Regions from separate parts of the Rahnella sp. WP5 genome, predicted to be linked through region 3. Evidence: predicted binding sites of a transcription regulator. Region 3 holds the regulator's gene; each other region holds the start of a gene.
What was found. Region 3 encodes sigma-54, which starts transcription at its own class of promoters, with help from an activator protein. Its sites were predicted from a motif close to GTTGGCACANNTTTCGCTNT; they were not measured.

Region 1: glnA (glutamate--ammonia ligase) is a predicted target of sigma-54. The motif match lies at 927-946, and genes of this name have one in related genera.
Region 2: EX31_RS21130 (gamma-glutamyltransferase family protein) is a predicted target of sigma-54. The motif match lies at 5,471-5,490, and genes of this name have one in related genera.

The regions. Positions count from the first base shown of each region.
Region 1 covers NZ_JQJR01000020.1:28,840-36,882, forward strand. Annotated here, with positions in the region: gene typA (ribosome-dependent GTPase TypA) at 1-655, opposite strand, end outside; gene glnA (glutamate--ammonia ligase) at 1,127-2,536, shown strand; gene glnL (nitrogen regulation protein NR(II)) at 2,789-3,838, shown strand; gene glnG (nitrogen regulation protein NR(I)) at 3,846-5,258, shown strand; gene hemN (oxygen-independent coproporphyrinogen III oxidase) at 5,323-6,696, opposite strand; gene yihI (Der GTPase-activating protein YihI) at 6,884-7,435, opposite strand; gene yihA (ribosome biogenesis GTP-binding protein YihA/YsxC) at 8,015-8,043, shown strand, end outside.
Region 2 covers NZ_KN050720.1:863,828-871,870, forward strand. Annotated here, with positions in the region: gene hpxK (allantoate amidohydrolase) at 1-123, opposite strand, end outside; gene EX31_RS21100 (pyridoxal-phosphate-dependent aminotransferase family protein) at 123-1,361, opposite strand; gene EX31_RS21105 (amino acid ABC transporter ATP-binding protein) at 1,380-2,132, opposite strand; gene EX31_RS21110 (amino acid ABC transporter permease) at 2,132-2,782, opposite strand; gene EX31_RS21115 (amino acid ABC transporter permease) at 2,785-3,450, opposite strand; gene EX31_RS21120 (transporter substrate-binding domain-containing protein) at 3,475-4,266, opposite strand; gene EX31_RS21125 (MurR/RpiR family transcriptional regulator) at 4,525-5,364, opposite strand; gene EX31_RS21130 (gamma-glutamyltransferase family protein) at 5,563-7,149, shown strand; gene hpxX (oxalurate catabolism protein HpxX) at 7,186-7,380, shown strand; gene EX31_RS21140 (AtzE family amidohydrolase) at 7,377-8,043, shown strand, end outside.
Region 3 covers NZ_JQJR01000012.1:142,518-150,560, reverse strand. Annotated here, with positions in the region: gene lptB (LPS export ABC transporter ATP-binding protein) at 1-664, shown strand, start outside; gene rpoN (RNA polymerase factor sigma-54) at 766-2,199, shown strand; gene hpf (ribosome hibernation promoting factor) at 2,223-2,510, shown strand; gene ptsN (PTS IIA-like nitrogen regulatory protein PtsN) at 2,609-3,091, shown strand; gene rapZ (RNase adapter RapZ) at 3,159-4,013, shown strand; gene npr (PTS phosphocarrier protein NPr) at 4,010-4,282, shown strand; gene EX31_RS12375 (BglG family transcription antiterminator) at 4,308-6,227, opposite strand; gene EX31_RS12370 (2-dehydro-3-deoxy-phosphogluconate aldolase) at 6,444-7,184, opposite strand; gene EX31_RS12365 (DgaE family pyridoxal phosphate-dependent ammonia lyase) at 7,181-8,043, opposite strand, start outside.

The sequences.
Region 1 (8,043 bases), on a different contig from region 3:
CAACATAGTTGTTGTAGTCCAGCTGAGAGATTTGCATCTGGAACGGTGCTTCCATCTCAACTTGTGGCGGAGATACGTGGTCAACGATCGCCTGGTACAGCGGGGTCATATCTTCGGCCATATCGTTATGGTCGTTACCCGCGATACCCATCAGTGCTGATGCATAGATGATTGGGAAATCGAGTTGTTCGTCGGTTGCGTCCAGGTTTACAAACAGGTCGAAGACCTGATCGACAACCCAGTCAGGACGCGCGCCAGGGCGGTCAACCTTGTTGATTACCACGATCGGTTTCAGACCATTAGCGAAGGCTTTTTTGGTCACGAAACGGGTTTGCGGCATTGGGCCATCCATTGCATCCACAACCAGCAGCACCGAGTCGACCATTGACATCACACGCTCTACCTCACCGCCGAAGTCGGCGTGTCCTGGGGTATCCACGATGTTGATGCGGTAGTCTTTCCAATTAATGGCGGTGTTTTTTGCGAGGATGGTAATCCCACGCTCTTTCTCCAAATCGTTGGAGTCCATTACGCGTTCAGTGGCTTCTACACGCTCTCCGAAAGTACCGGATTGTTGCAGCAGCTTGTCGACCAGGGTGGTTTTACCATGGTCAACGTGGGCAATAATGGCGATGTTACGCAAATTTTCGATCACAGCTTTGCCTCAGGCATTAGAAATAGCGCGCTATTGTACACGTATTAAGCGAGGTTCTAAACAAGATCACAAGGATCTTGTTGAAACAACTTATGGATGGCTACTTTGTGATCCCTTTCACGGTGCAAAAAGACCACTGAACCATTATGACGCACCATTATAGTGCTTTCACTCTCACAGTTAGCACCATTTTAGTGCGAGAATTCCGTTATGGTGCATACTTGTCGAGTGCAAAAGCCCTGTAAAATGGCGTTGTTTGCATTTTCTCAAAGTTGGCACAGTTTTCGCTAATAGTTTTTAGAGTAAAAGTTTTTTAGGGTAAAAAATTTTTTACAGGGTGAAGAGCCTGACCAGACAAATAATAGCGCTGTTCAGTCTACACGCCAGTTCCAGTAAGGCTGTTATTTCCAACTAAAGACCAAAAATGGTTATTCGTTCCACGACGATAATGAGAAATTCGGGAGAACTAGTATGTCCGCTGAACACGTTTTGACGATGCTGAATGAGCATGAAGTGAAATTCGTAGATTTACGCTTCACTGATACCAAAGGCAAAGAACAGCACGTCACCATTCCTGCGCACCAGGTTAGCGCTGACTTCTTCGAAGAAGGCAAAATGTTTGACGGCTCTTCAATCGGTGGCTGGAAAGGCATTAACGAATCTGACATGGTCTTGATGCCAGATGCGAGCACTGCTGTTCTTGACCCATTCTACGAAGAAACTACCCTGATCATTCGTTGCGACATCCTTGAGCCAACCACGCTGCAAGGTTATGACCGCGACCCACGTTCTACCGCAAAACGTGCAGAAGATTTCCTGCGCTCTTCCGGTATCGCGGACACCGTTCTGTTCGGGCCAGAGCCAGAATTCTTCCTGTTTGATGATGTGCGCTTCGGCAGCAGCATCTCCGGTTCTCACGTCGCTATCGATGATATCGAAGGCGCATGGAACTCAAGCACCAAATACGAAGGCGGCAACAAAGGCCACCGTCCTGCAGTAAAAGGCGGTTACTTCCCGGTTCCTCCGGTCGACTCCTCTCAGGATCTGCGTTCTACCATGTGTCTGACCATGGAAGAAATGGGTCTGGTTGTTGAAGCTCACCACCACGAAGTGGCAACCGCTGGTCAGAACGAAGTGGCAACCCGCTTCAACACCCTGACTAAAAAAGCTGACGAAATCCAAATCTACAAATACGTGGTTCACAACGTGGCTCACGCATTTGGCAAAACTGCGACCTTCATGCCAAAACCAATGTTTGGCGATAACGGTTCAGGTATGCACTGCCACATGTCTCTGTCCAAGAACGGTAACAACCTGTTCGCTGGCGACAAATACGGCGGCCTGTCTGAAATGGCACTGTTCTACATCGGCGGTATCATTAAGCACGCTAAAGCAATCAACGCCTACGCTAACCCGACCACCAACTCCTACAAGCGTCTGGTCCCGGGCTATGAAGCGCCAGTAATGCTGGCTTACTCTGCGCGTAACCGTTCTGCATCCATCCGTATTCCACACGTATCAACGCCTAAAGCGATGCGTATCGAAGCACGTTTCCCTGATCCAGCGGCTAACCCATACCTGGCGTTTGCTGCACTGATGATGGCTGGCCTGGACGGTATCATCAACAAGATCCACCCTGGCGATGCGATGGACAAAAACCTGTATGACCTGCCACCGGAAGAAGAAGCAGAAATTCCAAAAGTTGCAGGTTCACTGGAAGAAGCCCTGAACGCACTGAACGAAGACCGCGAGTTCCTGACCCGTGGTGGCGTGTTCACTGACGACGCTATCGATGCTTATATCGGTCTGCGTAAAGAAGAAATGGACCGCGTGCGCATGACTCCGCATCCGGTTGAGTTCGAACTGTACTACAGCGTTTAATTTTTCGATTAAACCGGACTCAGCGTTCGTCTTCGGGCTGGCGCTGAGGGTAATACCCGACTGAAGGCCTGTGTTCACAAACCCTTCAGCGTCAAAATTAAGTAAGACGATTTATATTTGTTGCCGTGGAAACTTTCAGCCCATCTCCGGATGGGCTTTTTTCTCCACACTCTTTCCTGCTCAACCCCTCTGACCCGTGATTTCACCGGGTAGCGAGATAAAATGCACCAATCAGGTGCGGGAGACTGCGGTATGGCAACTGGCAAACTGCCCGATGCTGGGCAGATCCTGAATTCCTTAATCAACAGCGTTCTGCTGTTAGACGACGAATTGGCTGTGCATTATGCCAATCCGGCAGCTCAGCAGTTACTGGCGCAAAGTTCCCGAAAGCTTTTTGGCACCCCTTTGCCAGAACTGGTGGGATATTTTTCGCTGAACATCGAATTAATGCGTGAAAGTCTGACAGCCGGACAGGGCTTTACAGACAGTGAAGTGACGCTGGTCGTAGACGGCCGCGCGCATGTGTTGTCGCTGACCGCACAGATGCTGCCAGAAGGTTTCATTCTGGTGGAACTGGCGCCGATGGATAATCAGCGCCGCCTGAGCCAGGAACAATTACAGCACGCTCAACAGGTTGCTGCGCGTGATTTGATCCGCGGTCTGGCACATGAAATCAAGAATCCGCTCGGCGGGTTGCGTGGCGCAGCACAATTATTATCCAGAGCGCTGCCCGATCCGGCCTTGCTGGAATATACGAAAGTCATTATTGAGCAGGCTGACCGTCTGCGTAATCTGGTCGACAGATTGCTGGGCCCGCAACGTCCGAGCCAGCATGTGACACAAAGTATTCACCAGGTTGCGGAACGGGTTTGCCAACTGGTCTCGATGGAGAAGCCGGATAACGTTCAGCTGGTGCGGGACTATGATCCGAGCCTGCCTGAACTGGCGCACGACCCCGATCAGATAGAACAGATTTTGTTAAACATCACCCGCAACGCATTACAGGCGCTGGGGGAGGAAGGCGGCACAATTACATTACGCACGCGTACTGCTTTCCAGATTACGTTACACGGCGTGCGTTATCGTCTGGTGGCCCGTATCGATATTGAAGATGATGGCCCCGGCGTACCGGCGCATTTGCAGGACACCCTTTTTTACCCCATGGTCAGTGGCCGCGAAGGGGGCACCGGTTTGGGCCTGTCCATCGCGCGCAGTTTGATTGATCAGCATTCGGGTAAAGTTGAATTTAACAGTTGGCCAGGACATACCGAATTCTCGGTATTCCTGCCTATTCGCCAGTGAGGTTCTTATGCAACGAGGGATAGTCTGGATCGTCGATGACGATAGCTCCATCCGCTGGGTACTTGAACGTGCGCTCACTGGAGCCGGTTTGACCTGCACCACGTTTGACAGCGGCAATGAAGTGCTTGATGCCATTGCGACTCAAACCCCTGACGTTTTGTTATCAGATATCCGCATGCCCGGGATGGACGGTTTAGCGCTGTTAAAGCAGATTAAACAACGTCACCCGATGCTTCCGGTCATCATAATGACAGCGCACTCCGATCTGGATGCTGCAGTCAGCGCCTATCAGCAAGGTGCGTTTGATTATCTGCCAAAACCGTTCGACATTGATGAAGCCGTGGCACTGGTTGAACGAGCCATCAGTCATTATCAGGAACAACAGCAACCGGCACGCAGCCAGCCTGCGAGTGGCCCGACCGCAGACATTATCGGTGAAGCGCCCGCTATGCAGGACGTATTTCGCATCATCGGCCGTTTGTCCCGTTCTTCAATCAGCGTGCTGATTAATGGGGAATCCGGTACCGGTAAAGAGCTGGTCGCTCACGCCTTACACCGCCACAGCCCGCGCGCCAAAGCGCCCTTTATCGCGCTGAATATGGCTGCTATCCCGAAAGACCTGATTGAGTCCGAATTATTCGGCCACGAGAAAGGGGCGTTTACCGGCGCCAACACCGTCCGTCAGGGACGTTTTGAACAAGCCGATAACGGCACGCTGTTCCTCGATGAAATCGGGGATATGCCGCTTGATGTGCAAACCCGTCTGCTTCGCGTGCTGGCAGATGGCCAGTTCTATCGTGTTGGCGGTTATGCGCCGGTAAAAGTGGACGTGCGTATTATCGCTGCGACTCACCAGAATCTGGAGCTACGGGTTCAGGAAGGGAAATTCCGCGAGGATTTATTCCACCGCCTGAACGTTATCCGCGTCCATCTGCCGCCGCTGCGTGAACGTCGTGAAGACATCCCGCGTCTGGCGCGTTACTTCCTGCAAGTCGCGGCTAAAGAGCTGGGTGTGGAAGCAAAAAACCTGCATCCGGAAACAGAAACGGCACTGACGCGATTGCCATGGCAGGGCAACGTGCGCCAGCTGGAAAACACCTGCCGCTGGCTCACCGTCATGGCGGCGGGTCAGGAAGTGCTGATTCAGGATTTACCCAGCGAACTGTTTGAGACCTCGGCCCCTGAAACCGGTGGTCAGAGTCTGCCAGACAGTTGGGCGACATTGCTGGCACAATGGGCAGACCGTGCGCTGCGTTCCGGTCATCAAAACCTGCTGTCAGAAGCGCAACCTGAAATGGAACGTACATTACTGACCACGGCGCTACGCCATACACAGGGACATAAACAGGAAGCGGCACGGTTGCTGGGCTGGGGGCGAAATACCCTGACCCGAAAACTGAAAGAACTGGGCATGGAATAAAAGTCCTCGCACCAGACAGCAAAACAGCCGCTTATGCGGCTGTTTTTATTTGCAGAGCAGACTGTCAGATAACGCGGGAGAATTGTTGCTGGCGCACCTGACGTCGCAGATAAATATCAAAGCACATACAGATATTACGGATCAGCAAACGCCCGCGCGGTGTCACCTGAATATGTGTGCCACTCACCTCAACCAGCCCGTCTTCAGCCAGCGGCTTCAGCAGTGCCAGATCATCAGCAAAATAATCGGTAAAACGAATGTCGTAACGCTGTTCGATATCAGCAAAATTCAACTCAAAATGGCAGATCAGAGATTTAATGACATCGCGACGAAGGCAGTCATCATTCGTCATTTCCAGACCCCGCCATAAGGCATGTCCCTGCTCTTCCACATGAGCGTAATAGGTTTTGATATCTTTTTCGTTCTGCGCGTAGGTATCGCCGAGCATGCTGATGGCCGAAACGCCCATTCCCAGCAAATCACTGTCGCCCTGTGTGGTGTAGCCCTGGAAATTACGGTGCAATTTGCCTTCGCGCTGGGCAATCGCCAGTTCGTCTTCAGGGCGAGCAAAGTGATCCATCCCGATAAAGCGATAGCCGAAACCGGTCAGTGAAGCGATGGTTTCCTGCAAAATTTTCAATTTCTCTTCCGCGCCAGGCAAATCAGCATCTTTGATTTTGCGCTGAGCGGCGAACAATTTTGGCATGTGCGCATAATTGAACACACTCAGACGATCAGGGTTGAGCTCTGCCACACGCTGCAGCGTGTAAGCAAAACTTTCTGCCGTTTGTTTCGGCAGACCGTAAATCAGATCGATATTAGTCGAGTTGAAACCCAGCGCCCGGGCGCGTGCAATGAGGGCAAAGATGAAATCTTCATCCTGCTCACGGTTAACCAGAAGCTGCACTTCTTTGTTGAAATCCTGGACCCCCATACTCAGGCGGTTAAAGCCTTCGCTGCGCAGATGGTCAAGCACATCAAGCTCAATTTCACGTGGATCTACCTCCAGTGACATTTCTGCGTCGGGCAGGATATCAAAGTGTGCCCGCAGAAGGCCCATCAGACGGCTTATCTGCGCTTTATCGAGGTAAGTCGGAGTACCACCGCCCCAATGCAGCTGACTGACCTGACGACCTTTAAAGAGCGGTGCACGGTGACTGATCTCTTTTTCAAGCACGTTGAGATATTCTTCGGCTTTATGCTGCTGGCGGGTCACCAGTTTATTGCAGCCGCAGAAGTAGCAGAGCTTATGGCAGAAAGGAATGTGCACGTACAATGAGAGCGAGCGTGCCGGATAACGGGCAGCCGCATTTTCGAAAGCGGTATTATCGTAGCGTTCACTGAACTCAAGTGCTGTTGGATAGGATGTGTATCGCGGACCCGAATAATTGTATTTCTGGATCAGCGCTAAATCCCAGACGGTAGTCTGTTCTGACATGGGGTACTCACTCCTTCCGGCGTCGGATGCGACCGGTTCGCTTTACAGGCAGGCTTTGAGCCTGCCGTGCAAAGGTCGCTCTGCGCAAACGTGCTTTGGTTTTCGATAACCGGCGTAGTTTACCGAATAACCAAAGCAGATAACATGCAAAGAGTAAGGCTATTGCCGGGATGACCCAGCGCATAGCTTAGAAACCCTCTTTTGGATTTCCGCGCTTGAGCAACTGCATCATGTCTTCGTTTTTCACTTCTTCTTCGTCATCTTCATCTTCGCCGAGTTCGATGCCGAGGATTTCCATCAGAACATCGATGCGATCAAGTGTCTGATCAACATAAGCCTGATCTTCTGCGCTTAATGCTTTGCCATCGTCGATGAGATCCAGCAAAGAATCCAGACGCTCATCATTTTCGAGTAACGTCAGTTCTTCTTCCGGTGTCATCTTAGGTTTTGCATCTTGCTTCGGCTGTGCGGCTTTTTTAGCTTTCGCTGCATTGTTCGTAACGGTCTCAACGATCAAAGGCACGGCTTTTTTGCTACCGATACGCGGATCGGCTTTTTTCGTGCCCGCGCCGCTTTGGTTCTGAGCCGCATCCGGATTGGCGCGTGAGCCTGCTTTATGGCCACGGCGCTTGTTGTCACGCTTGCGTTCGCGCGCTTCGATATCAAGCTCGACACGACTTTTCTTCTTCGTTTTAGCTGTCGCGGTATTGGCGCGCGGTGCTTTCGCTGGCTGTTTCATGGCATCTGCTCTTAGGTGTGTACATTTAGTATAGATTTGCGCCGGAATCTAGCAGAAAGCGGGCAAAGAAAAAAGGCAGCAAGGTAACCTTGCTGCCTTTTTCTTTCCTTCCTCAGAAGGATATTCATCAAATACTTTCCCTGTATAGCATCAACGTCCCGGTTTTTCCTTTGCCTTTCAGAGCCTCCGGCTCCGTTCATCCTTAAATCGCGATGCATTTCCCGTGATCCGTGAATGCAATTTTCGTCCTTGTTTCCCTGCTCGCCTTCACCGCGTAAGAAATACTTTACCCGACTGGCACAAAGGCTCAAGATACCCGCCAGCCGTCTTGTCGATTTCATAACGACATCAATTTTATCTTATTGAAATTGAATAACATTAAAAAATTCGGCGACAAAACAAGCGAAATAACCCGCATCATGAATAGCAAATGTCTTACATCATGAAGGCAATTTCCCCCGCCTTCATCTCTGTGGTCCCTTCGCCTCATCATTCGGATTTTAAAAACACGAACGCATCTCGGCTCTGTTGCAGTTATAATCGCCAGCCAGATACTCATGCCTCACGGAGACGCACGCTTTGACCAGCCAAACTTACAACTATCATAT
Region 2 (8,043 bases), on a different contig from region 3:
GACGCGGGTCAGTTGTCCCGGCGTTTCGCTGATGGCGGCGAGTGCGTCGCAACGCGCCATCACCCGTTCAGCGGCAAGCTTTGCGCTTTCTGAAACCGCAGCCAGCGTAAAAGCTTCAGCCATTACTGACCTCCCGCGTAATGATCCCAGGCACCCTGCGCCCCTGCACCGTATTTTGACGCAAAGCCGAGACGGTTGAGCACCGCTTCAAGCGCCACCAGCGTTTGCAACACGCAGTCTTTACGCGCGTTGTAACCCATGGTGCCGATACGCCAGATTTTCCCGGCCAGCGGACCAAATGAGGTGCCGATTTCAATGCTGAAATCATTAAGCATCATCTGGCGAACCTGTTCGCCGTGGATGCCCGGTGGAATGACTACGCCGAGCACATTGCTCATGCGGTTATTCAGGTCGCCGAACACTTCCAGCCCCATGCCCTGAATGCCTGCCAGTAATGCGCCGCCATGTAATTTATGACGGGCGATGCCGGTATCCAGCCCTTCTTCCAGAATGATGCGCGCACATTCACGCGCCGCAAACAGCATGCTGGTGGCTTCGGTATGGTGGTTAAGACGCTCCGGCCCCCAGTAATCCATGATCATCCCCAGATCGAAATAGTTGGAGTAGATCATCTCGTCGTCGCCGTCGGCATGGTCGGCGGTACGGATACCTTGCTCGACACATTTACGGCGACGGATTTGTTCTTCAAAGCGCGGGCTGATGGTCACCGGCGAACTGCCTGACGGACCGCCGAGGCATTTTTGCAAACCGGCAGATACGGCGTCTAAACCCCATGCGTCGGTTTCCAGCGGGTTACCGCCAAAGGACGCCGTGGCATCGGAGTAGAACAGCACGCCGTGACGGCGGCAGATTTCACCCAGTTGCTCCAGCGGCTGCAACATGGTGGTGGAGGTATCGCCCTGCACGGTCAGCAACCAGCGCGGTTTAACGGATTTAATCGCATCTTCGATTTGCTGCGGATCAAACACTTCGCCCCACGGCACTTCGACGGTATGAACTTCCGCACGACAGCGACGGGCAATTTCGCACAGCAGATGACCGAAACGACCAAACACCGGCACCAGCACTTTGTCGCCCGGACGGATGCCGGAAAGCAGCACGGCTTCGATACCGGCGCGCGAGGTGCCGTCGATCAGGAACGTCCACTGATTGTCGGTTTTGTACAAGGCGCGGTACAGCGCCATCACTTCGTTCATGTAGCCGGTCATCACCGGATCATATTGCCCGACCAGTTGACTCGCCATCGCCCGCAGTACGCGCGGATCGGCATTGATGGGTCCCGGCCCCATCAGCAGACGGGTTGGCGGGTTGATTTGTCCGGGAGAGATGAAATCTGACATAGTTAATCCTTTACGATGTTAGCTTGCGGCAGCCTCAGTAAGGCCGCGTACGGATGCTATAAATTGTTTTAACTCCGGCGTTTGCGGATTGGCAAACAGCGCCCGGCTTTCGCCCTGTTCCCACACGGTGCCCTGATGCATAAACACCACGCGGTCGCCCACTTCGCGGGCAAAATTCATTTCGTGTGTCACCAGCACCAGCGTCATGCCTTCTTTCGCCAGTTGCTCGAGCACTTTCAATACTTCGCCGACCAGTTCCGGATCCAGCGCCGAGGTGATTTCATCACACAGCAGCACTTTCGGGTTCATGGCCAGCGCACGGGCAATCGCCACGCGTTGCTGCTGGCCGCCGGAAAGATTCGACGGGTAATAATCCATGCGATCCGCCAGACCGACTTTCGCCAGCATCTGCGCGGCCAGTTCACGGCATTCGGCAGCGGACTTTTTCAGCACGCGGCGTGGCGCCAGCATGACGTTTTCCAGCGCGGTCATGTGCGGGAAAAGATTGAAACTCTGGAACACCATGCCCACGGAACGGCTGATGTCACGCGCCTGAGAATCGCGGTCGGTAATGGTCATCCCGCCGAGTTTGATGCTGCCTTCCTGATAGCCTTCCAGCCCGTTCATGCAGCGCAACAGCGTACTTTTGCCTGAACCGCTGCGGCCGATGATCGAAATCACTTCGCCGCTGTCAATATCCAGATCCACGCCTTTCAGTACGTGGTTCTGACCGTAAAATTTCTGAACCTGGTTGATGGTGATCAGTGGCATTACTGTTTCTCTCCACGCAATGATTTTTCTAAATGCTGGCTGTAACGGGACAGCGGATAGCACATCAGGAAGTAGCCCAGCGCCACTAATCCAAACACTTTGAACGGCTCATACGTCACGTTGTTCAGCATCGTTCCGGCTTTGGTCAGTTCGACAAAACCGATAATCGAGGCCAGCGCGGTCCCCTTCACCACCTGCACGGAAAACCCGACAGTCGGCGCGATAGCAATGCGCAACGCCTGCGGGGTGATCACCCGCCATAACGTCTGACCGAAATTCAGGCCGAGACAGCGCGACGCTTCCCACTGGCCTTTCGGTAATGCGGCAATACTGCCGCTCCAGATATCCACCAGATAAGCGCTGGTATACAGCGTCAACGCCAGCGCGGCGGCGGTCCACGGGCTGACATTAATCCCAAACAGGCCAAGACCAAAGAAGGCCAGGAATAGCTGCATCAGCAGCGGCGTGCCCTGAAACAGCTCGGAATACAGACGGACAAAAAGCGTCGGCCAGCGGCGTTTGGTGAGACGCAGTAACAGCAACGGCAACGTCACCAGCGTGCCGCCGATAAAAGCGGTCAGCGACAACAATAACGTCCAGCGCGCCGCCAGCAGGAGATTGCGCACAATGTCCCAGTCGGTGAAGGTCATCATCAGTTTTCACTCCCAAAGACACGGCGTCCGGCCAGCAGCAACAACTGACGCATCGCAACCGACAGCAACAAATAAAACAACGTGGTGACCAGATACACTTCAAAACTGAGGAAGGTGCGCGACTGAATTAAGTTCGCGGCAAACGTCAGTTCTTCATAGGACACCTGCGATACCACGGAAGATCCGAGCATCACGATAATGCACTGGCTGACCAGCGACGGATAAATGCGTTTCAGCGACGGCGGCAGCACGATGCGCAGGAACGTCTGACTGCGGGTTAATCCCAGCACGCGCCCGGCTTCCCACTGACCTTTCGGCGTCACCTGAATACCGGCGCGGATAATCTCCGTGCTGTAGGCGCCGAGGTTAATCAGCATCGCCAGCAGCGCCGCTTCACCGGCAGTCATTTTCAGGCCAATGGCTGGCAGGCCAAAGACAATGAAAAACAGCTGCACCACAAACGGCGTATTACGGATGGCTTCGACATACACGCCCCAGACCGCACGCAGGGTTTTATGGTTGCCGCAGCGGATGGCCGCGCCGCAAATCCCTATTGCGACACCGCCAACCGTTGCCATTACCGTCAGCTCAATGGTGGTCCATAAACCGGCCAGCAGTTCCGGCATATAAGGCCATAGCGCGCTAAAGTTAAGCTGATAGGTCATGAAAGATCTCCGTCAGGCCTCTGATCACGCGCCGATGGACGCTGGCAGCGGTGCCTTCATCCATTTTTCAGACAGTGTATTCAGCGTCTTGTCTTTGATGCCTTCGGCGATCAGTTCATTCACTTTGTCTTTCAGCGCGGGCTCGTCTTTACGCAGACCGACGTAGCATGGTGAATCTTTCAGCATCACTTTCGAAACCGGTGCTTTGGCCGGGTTCATGCGGGCAATCGCGGCGACCACCAGGTTGCCGGTAGCGATGTATTCCACCTGGCCGGAAAGGTATGCAGACAGCGTGGTGTTGTTGTCTTCATACCGCTGAATTTTGGCATCTTTCGGTGCCACGCCGGTCAGTGCCAGATCTTCCACCGCGCCACGGGTCACGCCGATGGTTTTACCGGACAGTTCTTTCAGGTCGGACAGTTTGTCACCCTGGGCACCAAACACGCCAAGGAAGAACGGTGCGTAAGCGTTGCTGAAGTCGATGACTTTTTCGCGCTCAGCGTTTTTACCCAGGCTTGAAATCACCAGATCGACTTTATCCGTTTGCAGATAAGGCACGCGGTTGGCGCTGGTGACCGGCACCAGTTGCAACTTAAGTTTCATCTTATCGGCCAGATAATGCGCCATATCGATGTCATAACCTTCCGGCTGCAAATCCTTGCTCACCGAACCAAACGGCGGGAAATCCTGAGGAACAGCCACACGCAGCACGCCACGTTTCTGAATATCCTGCAACTGATCCGCCATTACGCTGGATGCCTGAAGCACCAGCATTGCCGCACCTGCCCATGCCAACAGCCGTTTGTTCATGTTCATAGATTATCTCCGGTGAAAGGTTTTTGGAACGATAGATTCTTATGTTTATAGCTTTGCAACGAATGTGCCAAAAGCTGGGCAGCAGAAAAATTGTGCACAAAGTCACGGTATGACAAGGAATTAGACAATGAGAGGCGCGATCAGAAGAGGTTTTTTTGCCCTGAATCAGGGCAAAAAGCGTGAACCAATGAAAAATATGATGCACTGAAATTGTGCGAAAGCACCAGAAAAGCGCCCGATTTGTTCTTCAAACGGGAATCAGCGCTGCTCCAGCTCATCCAGATCGTTATACAAATCGCTTATCTGATGAATACGCTGGCGGCCTGAAGCGAGCATATCGTGCAGCAATGCATTGCTGAGCAAATTCGCCAGACTCATGGCAGAAGAATAACTGTCGAACGCCGATACGCTGTCGAGCGGAGCAGCCAGATGCCAGGTTGCCAGCGGGATAAGTGTCTGCGCCTGCGGCTCGCAAATCAGCAACACCGGCACGCCAAGTGACTGTAACTGCATCAGAATTGCCTTCGCCATGCGCGGCCTGCGGCGGAAAGCGACGAAAATCACCACGTCCTGCGCGGTAAGATCCACCAGTTCTTCCGCCAGCGTTTGCCCCGGCTGCGGCATTATCATCACGCCAGCACGTACCTGAATCAGTTGCTGACGCAGGTGCAGCGCCACCGGGTAACTGTTACGAAAACCCAGCAAACGTACTTGCCGCGCCTGATTCAGGGCGGCGATCAGCGCACCGAACTGGGTGCCATCAATCTGGTTAATCCACTGCGTCAGGTTGGCCATTTCCTGTTTATAGTGCCGTGATAACAAGGTGTTACCTTGCACCGCGTCGCGGCTGTCGGTCAGCGGCATCCCGCTCTGGCGCAGGGTGCGCATTTCATCGCGCATATCGCGGTAGCTCGGGTAACCGAGGCGTTTGAACAGGCGGCTGACCGTGGCTTTCGATACGCCGCTAAGCCGCGCCAGTTCGGCGCTGTTATAGCTCATCAGGTCGTCAATACTGGCAAAAATAAAGTCGGCCACCCGCTGTTCCTGCGGCGTCAGTTCTGCGTAATGGTCACGCAGACGCTCATCAATCTGTTTCATCTCTGGCCCTTTTGTAACCAATGTTTCAGTAAATCAGCGGAACATACCATGCACTATGCTTGCCAATGCAAGAGAAATTAGCGCTAAAGCTGCAAGGTTTTGCCGATGTGGAACACCTCTTGCTTAACTTTATCCCTACGCGCCCACAACCCTGCAAGCACGGGCAGCATAAAAAAGCGTTTCTAAAAAGGACATCGCATGATTAACAGTAACAGCGCACCGCTGGGCATGGCGGTCACACCTCATCATCTGGCGAGCCAGAGTGCGCTTGCGGTATTGCGTGAAGGCGGCAATGCCATCGAGGCCATGGTGGCTGCGGCCGCGACGATTGCCGTGGTCTATCCGCACATGAACGGGCTGGGGGGCGATGGCTTCTGGCTGATCGTGCCGCCGCAGGGCAATCCGGTGGCGATAGACGCCAGCGGTGCCGCAGGCTCCCTCGCCTCTCTCGATTTCTACGCCGGTGAAACGCACATTCCGCACCGTGGCCCGAAAGCCGCGCTGACGGTAGCGGGCACCGTCGGCGGCTGGCAGGAAGCGCTGAACGTGTCGGCTGAATTTGGCGGCGAGCAAAAACCGCTCTCCCGCCTGCTGCGTGACGCCATCCGTTATGCCGCTGATGGTATTCCGGTGACAGCATCGCAGGAAGCGGCGACCCGCGCCAAGCAACACGAACTGAAAGATTTCCGCAGCTTTGCCGATGTTTTTCTGCCTAACGGCGATGTGCCCCGCGCCGGAAACCGCTTCACTCAGCCGCAACTGGCGCAGACGTTATCGATGCTGTGCGAGGACGGGCTGAACAGTTTCTATCGCGGTCATCTGGCCGACAATATGGCCGCCGACATGGAAAAGCTCGGCATGCCAGTGACCCGCGCCGATCTCGCCGCTTACAAGCCACAGCGCCGTGTGCCGTTGCGGCTCAAACACAGTAAAGGCGAAATCTACAACCTGACACCCCCGACGCAGGGGCTGGTTTCGCTGGCGATCCTCGGCCTGACTGACCGTTTGCCGCTGGAAACCATGGACGAAAGTGCCACCATTCACAGCGTGGTGGAAGCCACCAAACTGGCGTTCGGTCTGCGCGATCGCTTTATCACCGATCCGCGCATGATGACGCAGGATGCACAGGAACTGCTGGATCCGCAGTATCTCGATGCTCTTGCGACCCGCATCAAACCACACAGCGCCGCCGACTGGGGTAAAGGTAAAGGGCCGGGCGATACCGTCTGGATGGGCGTGATGGACAGCAGCGGGCTGGCGGTTTCTTTTATCCAGAGCATTTATCACGAGTTCGGCAGTGGCGTGGTGCTGCCGGGCAGCGGCGTGTTGTGGCAAAACCGCGGCGCGTCCTTCAGCCTCGACGCCAGCCATTTACTGGCGCTGGCACCGGGCAAGCAACCGTTCCATACCCTCAACCCTGCCGCCGCACGCTTATACGACGGGCGCACCATGGTTTACGGCTCGATGGGGGGTGACGGCCAGCCGCAGACGCAGGCCGCCGTGTTTATCCGCCATGTAGTACAGGGGCAATCGTTGCAACAGGCGATCAGCGGCCCGCGCTGGCTGCTTGGCCGTACCTGGGGCGAGAGTTCGGATTCACTGAAACTCGAAGGCCGTTTTGCCTATCCGACGCTGGCCGGGCTGAGACAGCGTGGTCATGACGTCGAACTGTTGCCTGATTTCAGTGAAGCCGTCGGTCACGCCGGTGCCATCGTTCGTCACACCAACGGCATGTTTGAAGGTGCCTCCGACCCGCGCAGTAACGGCAGCGCCGCCGGTTTTTGATCAGGGTTTGCATAACAGAATGGATAAGGAAGCAGAATGAAAAATACCTCCGCAGCGACCGACTGGGCCGCCTATATCCGCCAGATGGAATCCGTTCTGGCGCTGGAACTCGACGACGCACGCCGTCAGGAATTGCTGGTGCAGTTCAGCCGCATTGCCCAAATGGCACAACCGCTGATGGATTTACCGCTCGATCCGCGTCTGGAAATTGCCGGGGTGTACCGCGCATGAAATCGTTTGATAGCTTTACCGTCAGCCAGTTACATCAGGTGATTGCGCAGGGCGAAATCTCGGCCACAGAAATCGCCACCTCCACGCTCGACGCCGTTGAACAGGCCAATCCGGTCATCAACGCCTGGACGCAGATCACCCGCGATCGCATGCTGAGTGAAGCAGCGAAAGTGGATAAAAGCCGCGCCAGCGGTGCCGTACTTCCACCGCTGGCGGGCATTCCTTATGCGGTGAAAAACCTGCTGGACGTGGCCGGTGAAGTGACGCTGGCCGGTGCCAGCCTCAACAGCAGCAACGCCGCTGCACGCCATGACGCCTGGACAGTTTCACGCCTGGCTTCTCAGGGTGCGATGCTTTCCGGCATGCTGAATATGGATGCTTACGCGTACGGTTTCACCACAGAAAACAGCCATTACGGTGCCACCCGTAACCCGCGGGATCTGGCGCGGGTAGCCGGAGGCTCTTCCGGTGGTTCGGCCGCCGCCGTGGCTGCCGGGCTGGTGCATTTCACCCTCGGCAGTGATACCAACGGCTCGATCCGTGTGCCGTCCTCGTTAAGTGGTATTCTCGGCCTGAAACCGACCTTCGGGCGGATTTCACGTCGCGGCAGCCAGCCGTTTGTCGCCAGCCTCGATCACATCGGCCCGATGGCACGTTGCAGCG
Region 3 (8,043 bases):
TGTCAGTCTGATGGTCAACTCGGGTGAAATCGTCGGGTTATTAGGGCCAAACGGTGCGGGTAAAACCACCACCTTTTACATGGTCGTGGGCATCGTCCAGCGCGATGCGGGCCGCATTATCGTTGATGATGAAGACATCAGCCTGCTGCCGCTGCATACCCGCGCCCGTCGCGGTATTGGCTATCTTCCGCAGGAAGCCTCCATTTTCCGTCGTCTGAGCGTATTTGATAACCTGATGGCGGTGCTGCAGATCCGTGACGATCTGACCAAAGAACAGCGTAATGACCGCGCTAATGAATTAATGGAAGAGTTCCATATTTCTCATTTGCGCGATAACCTCGGTCAGTCACTGTCTGGTGGTGAACGCCGTCGTGTTGAAATTGCCCGTGCACTGGCAGCGAACCCTAAATTCATCCTGCTGGATGAACCGTTCGCCGGGGTTGACCCGATTTCCGTTATCGACATCAAAAAAATCATTGAGCATTTACGTGACAGCGGCCTCGGCGTACTGATCACTGACCATAACGTTCGCGAAACACTCGACGTTTGTGAACGCGCGTATATCGTCAGTCAGGGGAAATTGATCGCCCACGGCACGCCAGCCGACATTCTTGCTGATGAACAAGTTAAACGTGTTTATCTTGGTGAAGAATTCCGTCTGTGATCTGTGCCGCCGGAACCGTGCCTGTTTCAACCTACACTGAAACGGGCCGTCTCTGACAGAAGTGTTGCCGTTTTCACTCATCAACGGAATTAAGCCAAGATATGAAGCAAGGTTTGCAACTCAGACTCAGCCAACAACTGGCAATGACTCCTCAGTTACAACAGGCCATCCGCTTGTTGCAACTATCCACGCTTGAGCTCCAGCAGGAGATCCAACTCGCGCTGGAGAGCAACCCTCTGTTGGAACAAACCGACCTTCATGAAGAAATCGACTCGGTAGAAACCACCGACAGCGAAGGGTTAGACACCCGCGAGGCACTCGAGCAGAAAGACATGCCGGAAGAGTTGCCGCTGGACGCCACCTGGGATGAGATTTACACCGCAGGCACGCCGTCAGGCACCGGCAATGATTACAGCGACGATGAGCTACCGATTTACCAGGGCGAAACCACGCAGACACTTCAGGATTACCTGATGTGGCAGGTCGAGCTGACACCGTTCTCTGATACCGATGCCGCGATTGCCACGTCAATCGTCGATGCAGTGGATGACACCGGTTACCTGACCGTCTCCCTTGACGACATTCTCGAAAGCGTCGGTGATGAAAATGTCACCATGGACGAAGTCGAAGCCGTACTTAAGCGCGTTCAGCGTTTTGATCCGGTGGGTGTCGCCGCCCGTGACCTGCGCGACTGCCTGCTGATCCAGCTTTCTCAATATGCGACTGACACGCCTTTCATCACTGAAGCCCGTCTTATCATCAGCGAACATCTCGATTTGCTGGCGAACCATGATTTCCGCGCACTTATGCGATCAACCCGGTTAAAAGAAGATACACTGAAAGGAGCGATGCTCCTGATCCAGTCTCTTGATCCGCGTCCGGGCCAGTCTATCAACACCGGCGAATCCGAATACGTGATCCCGGATGTGCTGGTGCGTAAAGTGTCAGGTGTCTGGGCGGTAGAACTCAATTCCGACAGCATTCCGCGTCTGAAGATTAACCAGCAGTACGCCGCGATGGGGAATTCCGCACGCAGCGACAGCGACGGGCAATTTATCCGCAGCAATCTGCAGGAAGCCAAGTGGTTAATCAAAAGCCTGGAAAGCCGTAACGACACGCTGTTGAAAGTGACGCGCTGCATCGTTGAGCAGCAGCAGGCGTTCTTTGAACTGGGTGAAGAATTTATGAAACCTATGGTGCTGGCAGATATTGCCAGTGCCGTGGAAATGCACGAATCGACGATTTCACGTGTGACGACGCAGAAGTTCCTGCACAGCCCGCGTGGCATTTTCGAACTGAAGTATTTCTTCTCCAGCCATGTCAGTACAGACAGCGGTGGCGAGGCATCGTCAACCGCGATCCGGGCGCTGGTGAAGAAATTAATCGCAGCGGAGAATCCTGTAAAACCGCTCAGTGACAGTAAGTTAGCAACCCTGCTTTCCGATCAGGGAATTATGGTTGCGCGTCGGACTGTCGCTAAATACCGAGAGTCTTTGTCCATCCCGCCCTCAAACCAACGTAAACAGTTAGTTTGACCTCAACAGAGAAGGAAGACATTATGCAGCTCAACATTACCGGACATCACATTGAGATCACGGATCCCCTGAGAGAGTTCATCACGTCGAAGCTGGCTAAGCTTGAGCAGTATTTCGACAGGATTAATCAGGTGTATGTGGTGTTGAGCGTGGAAAAGGTGCAGAAAGTAGCGGAAGCCACTTTGCATGTGAACGGAGGCGAATTACATGCCACCTCGGAACATCAGGATATGTACGCAGCGATTGACGGACTGGTTGATAAACTGGCCCGACAGTTGAATAAACATAAAGACAAACTGAAACAGCACTGACATTCATGTAGCCAACCCTGTGCTACAAACCTTCGGGCATCGGCTTGTGACCTTCGGGAAACGAGCCGATATAGCTTTAAGGGTGAAACAGCGCAAAAGTGAAAGATGACATGATTAACGATACTGCAATGCAATTAACGTCGGTGCTTAATGCCGAATGCACCAAAAGCGGCGTTCATTGCGCCAGCAAAAAACGCGCACTGGAAATCATTAGTGAGTTGGCCGCCAAACAATTAAATTTGTCGCCGCAGGTGATTTTTGACGCCATTTTGACCCGTGAACGTATGGGGAGCACCGGGATCGGTGCCGGGATCGCCATCCCGCACGGTAAGCTGGAAGAAGACACTTTACGTGCCGTCGGCGTATTCATTCAGCTTGAACAACCGATTGCTTTTGACGCCATCGATAATCAGCCGGTAGATTTGCTTTTTGCCTTGCTGGTACCGGCAGATCAATGTAAAACCCATTTACATACATTATCTTTAGTCGCTAAGAAATTAGCTGATAAAACAGTGTGTCGCCGTCTGCGTGGCGCGCAAAGTGACGAAGAACTGTTCCAGATAATGACTGAAAACGAATAAATTGCTGATTCCCGGTACAGTGCCGGGAAAATGAATTCTGCACACTGAATGCCAGGGGAGTGACACCATGGTGCTGATGATTGTCAGCGGCCGTTCCGGTTCCGGGAAGTCGGTTGCCCTACGGGCACTAGAAGACATGGGTTTTTACTGCGTGGATAACCTGCCGGTGGTGTTATTGCCGCAGCTTGCCCAGACCCTTGTTGAACGTAATACATCAGCGGCCGTCAGCATTGACGTCCGTAACATGCCGGAAACACCGGAAGTTTATGAGTATGCGATGTCACAACTGCCGGAGAGCTTCTCACCGCAGTTGTTATTCCTTGATGCCGACCGCAATACTCTGATCCGCCGCTACAGCGACACCCGTCGTCTGCACCCGCTTTCCAGCAAAAACCTGTCCCTCGAAAGTGCCATTGATGAAGAAGCCGATCTGCTCGAACCACTGCGTTCGTCTGCGGATCTGATCATCGACACCTCCGAAATGTCCGTGCATGAACTGGCAGAAATGCTGCGTACCCGTCTGCTGGGTAAACGCGAGCGCGAACTGACGATGGTGTTCGAATCCTTCGGTTTCAAACACGGCATTCCGATTGATGCGGATTACGTTTTCGATGTGCGTTTTCTGCCAAACCCGCACTGGGATCCGAAACTGCGTCCGATGACAGGCCTTGATAAGCCGGTCGCGGCGTTCCTTGACCGTCATACTGAAGTGCACAACTTTATTTACCAGACCCGCAGCTACCTCGAACAATGGCTGCCGATGCTGGAAACGAACAACCGCAGCTATCTGACCGTCGCCATTGGCTGTACCGGCGGTAAACACCGTTCGGTCTATATCGCAGAGCAACTGGCCGACTATTTCCGTTCCCGCGGGAAAAATGTGCAATCCCGCCATCGCACGCTGGAAAAACGCAAATCATGACGGTGAAACAAACGGTAGAAATCAAAAACCGGTTGGGTATGCATGCCCGCCCGGCAATGAAGTTGTTTGAACTGGTGCAGAGCTTTGAATCAGAAGTGATGCTGCGCAACGACACGGGCATTGAAGCAGAAGCCAGCAGTGTCATCGCGCTGCTGATGCTCGATTCCCCGAAAGGTCAGAAAATCGAAATCGAAGCCACCGGCCCCGATGAAGAACAGGCATTGACGGCAGTGGTAAATCTGATTAATTCAGGTTTTGATGAAGACTGATAATTAACGCACTCTTTGAGCCGTATTAAATGCGGCTTAAACAGTCGATTGCAATGGCCTTGAAACTCTCAAAGTTTTCGCTGCTCAGCAAACGGCTCATTGAGCGTTCCCGCACAAACGTCACGAACAAATCGTAAATCGCCATCGCCTCTTCATAATCTGCCTTGCTGATTGCCAGCAGGAAAATCACGTGTGCGGTCTCCCCTTCTCCCCACGCAATGCCCTGCGGAGAGAGCAACGTTATCACCACGGTTTTCTTCGCCAGGAGCCCCAGCGAGTGCGGCAGCGCAATCCCTTCGCCCAGCATGGTCGAGACAATTTCCTCGCGCTCAACCACCGACGGATAAAACGCCTGATCGACATAGCCTTCGGCTTCCAGCTGAGAGCACACATGGCGGAATAACTCCGCCTGCGTCATCGGTTCATCGATGATCATGAAGTGTTTTTCGTCGAAGAATTTTTCCAGCATATAAGGCCGGGTGCGATCCACCAGTACCAGCTTGCCAAGCTGCTCCATCTGGTATTCGGTCGGGAATGGCGACAGCACCACCACCGGTTTATTCTTCTCGCTGATGCGGGCGTTGGAGATAATGAAATCTTCGTCGATGTGTTCCAGTTGTTCGTAATCACGCAACGTCACCACCTGTTTCATCACCAGCTGCGGATATTTGCGGCTAATCTGTGCCTGAATCATACGGATGGTCGAATTGCCGGTGTCGCATACCAGCATCACCTGCGGATGTCGCTGATAACCGATGTTGTAATGCCGCTCCAGCCCGACGCCGATATGCAGCACAAGAAACCCAATCTCGTTTTCACTCAGCGTATACGGCGTGTATTTCCCCCAACTTGAGACCGCCGCCAGCGTAACGTCATAGGCCATCGGATAATGCTGTTTGATGTTATTCAGCAGCGGGTTGGGGATATTAATCTGGTATTTCACCCGCGTAATCATGGTTTTGATATGCGTCAGCAGATCAGCACGCAGCTGTTTATCACCTTGTAAATCATAACTATAGTGCGAATTGATATACGACAGGATGTAATCGACCAGCGATTCGTCATCGTCAGCACTAATGTCCGTTGGCAGGATTTGCTGGACGCGACGCGCGGCGATATTCACCCGCAGATAAGCTTCTTCAGAGGCCGGAATTTCCTTGCCCACCAGACTTTTCAGCTCCGCAGCCAGCCGCACAGAAACGTTTTTGACCGCCGGGTCACCGTCTTCAGCATCAAAATCAGTCAGCGGATAACCGCCGGCAATGCGTTTAATGGCCACCGCGCAATAGAGAATCAGATATTGTTCACCTTCGTCGGTCAGTTGAATAGAAGACTGCGTCAGAAGCTGATGCATAAAGCGCGTCAGCGGCACCAGCGCTTCCGACTCCAGGCTTTCCGCCTTCAGCAGCGGATTGGCCTGTTCTTCGGCATCGAGCTGGAACAACAAGTCGGTCAGGCAGGCGCGGATTGCCAGCTCCGCACCAAACAGCTTCATGCCGTAGCGCGGCTTGGTTTCAATATTCAGATGATAGCGGGCCAGATGCTCCCTTACCTCAGCCATATCATTTTGCAGGGTTCCCCGGCTGACAAACCATTCATCAGCCAGATCTTCCAGCTTTAATGAAAAAGCTGAGGTCAAAAAGCGGATCAGCAGCGTCTTCACCCGCTCTGCGGCCGTACGCGGCGTCGGATTCGGTTTACGTTGTGTCGACTGCTGTAACGACGAGAACAGGCTCTGATCATCAACGCGCAGCTGATACCCGCTGCCACGGTTGTGTACGAAGGTCGCGCCATAGTCCGCGATGATTTCATTAAGCGCAGTGATATCCGCACGGACCGTCCGCGTCGACACCGACAGGCGTTTTGCCAGTTCATCCTGAGGCAGCGTTTCGGTTTGCAGCGCATCAAACAGTTGCGCCAGACGTTGATTGGGAAATCTCACCATTGTTCTTCCATATTATTCCGGCTACGGCGCGATCACCCTTTACGACGAACTGCCGACCGCCACAGAGTCATCGATAAACGCAGTTTGCCGTTTTCGGCAAATACCTTGAATCAGGTGATGTTATCGCTTCGTTGATTGATTGCGTAAATATATTTGCCATCCGGTAACAACATCAGTGTGCCCGGACGGCTTACCGCGCAGGAAAGGTCAGAACCTTCAGCCCACCAGCTTTTTGACGCTGGCCAGCAGGGTTTTCACATCGTCAGGACGGGTGTTACCGGTGGCGCTGTCGATAATCGAGCTGTAGATATGCGGGATGATTTTAGTGACGCCCGCCGCCAGCGCGATTTCCATAATCGGCTCAAAGTTTTCTAAATCGATACCACCGGTCGGTTCCAGCCAGAAATCCTGTTCCGCACAGGCACGGGCCACGACAGCGAATTCATCACGGGTTTTCAGGCCACCCATCGGGAAATATTTAACCGAGCTGCCGCCCATATCTTTCAGCAGCGCAATGGCGGTTTCCACCGGCACGATGGCGTCCGCAGAAGCAGAACTCAGTGGTCCGGTATTGATTTTCACGAAACCGACTTTTCCGGTGGGTGAAATCAGACCGTTGACCACACTGTCGTTTTGTCCAAGCATTCCACGGCTGGTACCGACGCCGGTAAAGACCTGATTGACGTGCTGCGGCTGAACCTGCGCTGAAATCTGGCTGACCATCAAAGACTGACGCGGATCGCCCGCGCCTAAACCGACAGACAACGCGTTTTCAATCAATGCGGCATACTCTTTCATGTCCGCCACCGCACTCGCGACGTCTGGATAATTTTTGGAAAGCACACCGACCAGTACATGACCTTCTGCCGCTTCATAGATATCACGGGCATTGTCTTTCGAGCCCGCCAGCACATTCAGGCACACGCGGTCACGGTAGAAATTTGGGGTCAGCTTCATGCTTTGTCTCCGCTGAAAAGTTGTTTAAAACGTTGTGCGACGATGGCGAGCTGCGGCGGCGTCACGCTGCGCACATCGACTTCGATCTTGCCTTCGTTGGCGCGGTAGCCACGGAAATAAATCGCGATATCGCCGTTTTTCATGGCGTCCACAATGGCTTTGGTTTTCCAGCCCAGCACCGCTTCATCGAAAGTGATTTCCGTACGGGCGATATCACGTCCCGCGCTGTCCCAGACCACGCGGCCAGTGACACCGCTGATTTCATTCAGGCTGGCGATAAATGGCGTCATCTTGTCGACCATTTCCTGCCCGGTGGTTTTCGGCAGTGTGATGTAGCTTTCGATGGCCTGCGTCAGGCCAAGAATGCCTTCTTTGCCGACCTTCATCGCACGACCAATCCCGCCCGATTGCAGTTTTACCCATTCGACATACTGTTTTTTGCCGAGCACCAGCCCGCTGGTCGGCCCTTCGATGGCCTTCGCGCCACTGTAAATCACCAGATCCGCACCCATCTCGTAATAGCAGGTCAGGTCTTCTTCCGCGGCGGCATCGACGATCAGCGGCACATTATGCGCACGCGCCACTTCAGCGGCTTCGGCCACCGACAAAATGCTTTTCTGCACTGAGTGGTGCGATTTTATGTACATGATTGCAGCGGTACGCGGGGTGATGCAGGCCGCGAGTTGTGCGGCAGAACATTCGTTGGCATAACCGGCTTCTACCACCTTGCCGCCGCCCATCGTCACCATGGTCGCGACCGGTGCACCGAAATTCACGTTATGGCCTTTTGGCAGAACGATATCGTGCGGGATTTCCAGTGGCGCGGCGTGCAGGTTTTCCAGCAGCCAGGCGTCATCTT